Linked DNA regions of Jeotgalibacillus aurantiacus. The protein of the gene in region 2 binds, or shares a complex with, the protein of the main gene of each other region. Links are inferred from orthologs where the notes say so. Each region holds a gene or a part of one and is shown on either strand. Other genes may lie near its edges.

Region 1 (2,997 bases), on a different replicon or contig from region 2:
ATAATAAGGCATTTGACAACCCGAAAACGCCGTTTGACTGGCTTTCAAGGGATGAGCAGTCAGTCAGTTTATACATGGATGATCCTGAATGTGGATTTGTCTGCACAAATCGTTTTTATAAAGTTCTTTTTAAAGGAATGCAGATGATCAGTCAAAAGAATGAAGTGTCGAAAGTGCCTGCACATATTCCCATCCTTTTAGTCAGTGGGACGAAGGATCCTGTCGGGAATTTCACGAAGGGCATTTATAAAACGGCAGCTTCCTACCAAAAGGCAGGAGTCCGTTCTGTCGAAGTCCTGCTGTATGAAGACGGAAGGCACGAAATGCTGAATGAACTGAACAGAAAAGAAGTCATCAGTGATATGTTAAAAAGAATTAATCAATGGAATCGTTAGTCAGGGGTTAGGTGGATGAAAAAAGACGTAATTGTAATCGCAGGACCAACTGCTGTCGGAAAAACAGATCTGAGCATCAGGGTGTCAAAAGCGGTTGATGGTGAAGTGATTAATGGAGATGCGATGCAGGTCTACAAAGGTCTGGATATTGGCACCGCAAAAATAACCAAATCTGAAATGAGTGGTGTTCCGCATCACTTGTTTGATATTCGCGAGCCGCATGAACCGTTTTCTGCTGCAGAATATCAGCAGGAAGTCCGGGGGAAAATAGAAGAGATTCAGAGCAGAGGGTCCGTACCTGTTCTGACAGGTGGAACGGGACTGTACATTCAGTCGGTTTTGTTTGATTACCAGTTTTCTGATGAAGGTAAAAACGAAGAAATTCGTTCACGGCTTGAACTTGAGCTGCTCGAGCATGGGCGGGACTACCTTTTCGACAAGCTGCAGCAATCCGATCCGCATGCTGCCTCCTCCATTCATCCGAATAATACACGCAGGGTCATAAGAGCACTTGAAGCCTACATGACGACAGGGATCACTAGCGATGCAAGAATGAACAGGCAGGAAATCGCACCGCTTTATCAGCACCGTCTCATCGGGTTGACAATGGAGCGGGACATCCTGTACAAGAGAATTGACTTGCGTGTTGATAAAATGATGGAACAGGGACTTGAAGCTGAGGTCAGAAGTTTGTACGACCAGGGTATTAGAAATGTTCAGTCCATTCAGGCGATCGGCTATAAAGAAATGTATGATTATTTTGATGGAATGGTCACCCTGGATGAAGCAGTAGCTGCGATTAAGCAAAACTCAAGAAGGTACGCCAAGCGTCAAATGACCTGGTTCCGCAATAAAATGAACATGGAGTGGTTTGACGTTACAAATGACAGGGAAAAAAAGATTGAGGAAATCGTGCAATCTTTAGCAGGAAATTACACTTAAATGTAGAATTTTTGTAGAGAGCAGTCATTTTAAGGAGGCGTATAGATGAAACAAGCCGTAAATATTCAGGATCAGATGCTGAACCAGTTACGAAAAGAAAGTACATTTGTAACCGTATTTTTATTAAATGGCTTTCAGATTAGAGGGCAGATCAAAGCATTTGATAACTTTACTGTGTTGCTTGAATCGGAAGGAAAGCAGCAGCTTGTTTATAAGCACGCAATATCAACATTTGTTCCTTCAAAAAACGTTAAGATACAAACAGAGCAGGAGTAAAAAAAGTGTTCCCGTTGCGGAACGCTTTTTTTATTGGATAAAGTTGATCTCATGAACTTTTGTTTTACTCATATACTGATTTATCATGAATAAATGGGGTGGCAATATGACCCGGCAAGTGCAGCAGGTAAAGTTTATCATCGGACAAAGAGAGGAATTAATTCCTGATCAGGAGTCATCCGGAAACTTTGAAATGGTCGATGATACATTTAAAGATATGATCGGACTTGATCAGGTAAAGAGTATGCTAAAAGCCATTATTGCCCGTCATATCATCAATGAAAAACGATTGGAGAAAGGTCTTGCCTTTGAGACGCAGTCTCTCCATATGCTCTTTTACGGAAATCCCGGTACCGGTAAAACGACCGCTGCAAGACTGATTGCAGCGCTTTTTAAAAAACTGAATCTGATTGAAAAAGGGCATCTTATCGAGGTGGAAAGAGCAGATCTTGTAGGTGAATATATCGGTCATACAGCCGTTAAAACAAGAGATTTAATCAAAAAAGCAGAAGGCGGCATTCTTTTTATTGATGAGGCCTACTCTCTCGGGCGAGGCGGTGAAAAAGACTTTGGAAGGGAAGCGGTTGATACCCTTGTCAAACATATGGAAGATCAGAGTCATCCGTTTATTCTCATCTTAGCGGGCTACGAGAAAGAAATGTCTTCGTTTCTGAAATTAAATTCAGGCTTAAAAAGCCGATTCTCTCACGTCATCCAGTTTTCAGACTATAAAAAAGATGAACTCATGAAAATAGCCGAGATGATCTTTTCGAAAAAGGATTACAGGCTGAGTCAGGGAGCGAGGGAACGGTTCAGCCGATACCTTCATATACAGGAAGCTGTATCAGACAATGGAAGGTTTATCAGAAACCTGGTGGAAGCTGTGACAAGAGCACAGGCGCTGAGGCTGATGAAGGGCAGTGCCTTCAGTAAAACGGACCTGATCATGCTGACAGAGGCGGATGTTACATCCGGAACGGCTGACTTTGACAGACAAAACGGAAAAGAAATGGAGCGTTTCCATCCATTTATGTAAAAAAGCTGCGAATCTCGCAGCTTTTTGTTCTTTATAAATTTCAGTGATAAACAATCATGAATCAAGCATGTAAAGGTTGTTAACCTTACTATTAGTAGCGGGGGATTCCCAACAACGGTTATATAAAGTTATCCGGTGCTGTTCCCGGTCTGAAGACTCTTGAATGGTAGTCTCCATTTATATATATAAGAAAGAACGCGCAGGCCGGTAGTGAGGACGAACAGGCAATACAGCTGCCATGGCTCTGATGCGATGCCGAATCCTACCGCTGCTCCGGCAAGAATCGCCCAGGCGGCATAAATTTCTGATCTGAGTACAAGCGGTTTGCGTCCTGCGAGAAGATCTCTG
Region 2 (2,907 bases):
ATTCGGACATATTTCTTTTTGATCTCCTCAAACGCCTGAACCTTCTTTCGCATAAAAGTGCCCCCTTTCCTGTGGAATTGTTTGATATCAGTGTAAATCCAACATCAATTCGTGTCCAAGGTATTAAGGGGGCTAGAAAGCGGTTGTATCGTTCCACGTGATGATTGTATTGACTCACTGCTTCACGCGAAGTTCTATCCACCACCACCACCTCCAAACCTCTCCGCGGCATTCATGCGCAGTTTGCCCAAAAGCCCTCTCCTCCTAATGGTGTGTGCCTTTAAACACCCTCTTATTTTCCAGGAAAAATCAGCTGATCAAGTTTGTTCCAACCTTCGATAGGGAAACACTCATAAGGAAGTTCATTACATATTTTGAGGAGGAATGGAAGTGAGCAACGAAGGCAAATCGAACAAAAAGCACGAGCAGCTAGATACGTTCCGCACAGACGACTCCGGTAAAAAGATGACGACCAATCAGGGTCTTAAGGTATCAGAAGATGAATTTTCACTAAAAGCAGGTGTTAGAGGACCGACTCTTCTTGAGGATTTTCAATTCAGGGAGAAAATGACGCATTTTGATCATGAGCGGATCCCGGAAAGGATTGTTCATGCACGCGGATACGGTGCGCATGGCGAGTTTGAATTATATGAATCAGCAGAAGCTTATACACGAGCGGGTTTCCTTACTGACACGTCAAAAAAGACCCCTGTTTTCGTGCGTTTTTCAACGGTTGCCGGCTCTAAAGGGTCAGCGGATGTGGCCCGTGATGCACGTGGTTTTGCTGTGAAATTTTATACGGACGAAGGGAACTATGATCTGGTCGGAAACAACATTCCGGTGTTTTTTATCCAGGACGCCATAAAATTCCCTGACCTTGTGCATGCTGTAAAGCCGGAGCCGCACAATGAGATTCCTCAGGCTGCTTCTGCCCATGATACGTTCTGGGACTTTGTTGCAAATAACCAGGAGTCAGCCCATATGGTCATGTGGACGATGTCTGACAGAGCGATTCCGCGAAGCTACCGGATGATGGAAGGCTTCGGTGTCCACACATTCCGCTTTATTAATAACGAAGGTAAGGCTCATTTCGTGAAATTTCACTGGAAGCCGATTCTTGGGACGCATTCAGTTGTCTGGGATGAAGCACAAAAGCTGAACGGAAAAGATCCGGATTTTCACCGCCGTGATCTGTATGAAGCGATTGAAAATGGAGATTTTCCTGAGTATGAACTCGGTTTACAGCTGATTTCTGAAGAAGATGAGTTTAAATTCGACTTCGATGTGCTCGATGCCACGAAGCTCTGGCCGGAGGAAGACGTACCGGTTAAAATTCTCGGTAAAATGACGCTGAATCGAAATGTAGATAACGTTTTTGCTGAAACAGAACAGGTCGCGTTCCATCCGGGTCACTTAGTACCAGGTATTGATTTTACCAATGATCCGCTATTACAGGGGAGACTGTTCTCTTACACGGATACACAGTTAATCCGTCTTGGCGGACCGAATTTTCATGAGCTTCCGATCAACCGTCCGGTGTGTCCATTCCATAATAACCAGCGTGACGGTTACGGACGCCAGACCATCAATAAGGGACAGGTCAGCTACCATAAAAATTCCCTTGCGCAAAATACACCTGAAACCTCTACAGAAGAAGAGGGCGGTTTTGCTCATTATCAGGAGAAAATGGAGGGTCGCAAAGTACGGGCGAGAAGTGACAGCTTCAAGGATCATTTCTCACAGGCGACTCTTTTCTGGAATAGCATGAGCCAGCCTGAAAAAGAACATATCATACAGGCTTTCAGCTTTGAGCTTGGTAAATGTGACACGATGTCGATTCGCAGGCAGGTCGTTGAGATGTTTGCGAATGTCAGTCTGGAGCTTGCTACTGAGGTTGCCAAAAATATTGGGGTGGATGTGCCGCAGGGTAAAGAATCCGGCGTGACAAAATCATCTCCTGCATTAAGTCAGGAAAACACAGTCAAAACACCCGCTACCCGAAAAGTGGCGGTCATTGCCGGTGAAGGCTTTGCGGGAGACGTCAATGCCGTGCTGAAAGAGCTGAAGGCAAAAGGGATTACCACAGAGGTCGTCAGCGAAACGTTTGGCAATGTGACGGGAGCGGATGGTTCAAGTCTGGAGGTAGATCATACCTTCCTGACGGCCGATTCCGTCATTTTCGATGGATTGTATTTAGCAGGAGCAAAGGATCCAAGCCGTAAATTTGTACAGAATACATCTTATTTCTTAAACGAAGCCTACCAGCATTTCAAACCGATTGGTGCCACGCATGAAGGGAAGAAGTGGCTTGAGGCGAATGATATTGCAGAGAGTGCCGGTGTCATTTATGCGGACGATACGGCAATATTTGCAGATGCTTATATTGAAGCTGTAACGGCACATCGACACTGGGATCGCGATGTGATGTAAGAGACATGATAAAACCTGAACAGGCGCTGATACTCGCGTCCTGTTCAGGTTTTTTGTTAAGTAAAAGGTTACTTTTCTCCGCTGTTACCTATTTAAAACTGACTGTGACTGGTATACTAACAACAGCAAACTTAAGGAGAACGGATATGACAACTTGGAAAGACTATCATCTTAGTGCACCGATTACTGAGGCACTTGAAAAACTCACTTTTACATCCCCGACAGAGGTCCAGCAGCAGGTTATTCCTGCCCTTCAACGCAAAAAAGATGTGATGGCAAAAGCACAGACTGGCAGCGGGAAAACTGCGGCCTATGCGATCCCATTATGTGAAGCGGTTGAGTGGGAAGAAAACAAACCACAGGCGCTAATCATCACACCAACAAGAGAACTGGCTGATCAGGTGCGGCTTGATGCTTCAGCCATTGGACGCTTTAAGCGGATCAAGGCGGTTGCACTTTTCGGCAGACAGTCTTTTG

The links. The genes of interacting proteins can lie anywhere in the genome.
Region 1: the proteins of H7968_RS03230 (region 2) and hfq are in contact, whole or in part, in a crystal structure (PDB 3VU3), measured with the Escherichia coli proteins. The link is inferred for Jeotgalibacillus aurantiacus from one-to-one orthologs.

The regions. Positions count from the first base shown.
Region 1 is NZ_JACNMS010000002.1:410,264-413,260, reverse strand. It holds hfq (RNA chaperone Hfq), read left to right. Parts: upstream 1-1,382; coding sequence 1,383-1,613; downstream 1,614-2,997. Other genes in the region: H7968_RS06880 (trimeric intracellular cation channel family protein), read right to left, coding at 2,778-2,997; H7968_RS06885 (AAA family ATPase), read left to right, coding at 1,720-2,649; miaA (tRNA (adenosine(37)-N6)-dimethylallyltransferase MiaA), read left to right, coding at 411-1,337; H7968_RS06900 (alpha/beta hydrolase), read left to right, coding at 1-395. UniProt on the Escherichia coli protein: RNA chaperone that binds small regulatory RNA (sRNAs) and mRNAs to facilitate mRNA translational regulation in response to envelope stress, environmental stress and changes in metabolite concentrations.
Region 2 is NZ_JACNMS010000001.1:688,679-691,585, reverse strand. It holds H7968_RS03230 (catalase), read left to right. Parts: upstream 1-384; coding sequence 385-2,430; downstream 2,431-2,907. Other genes in the region: H7968_RS03225 (DEAD/DEAH box helicase), read left to right, coding at 2,577-2,907; H7968_RS03235 (hypothetical protein), read right to left, coding at 1-53.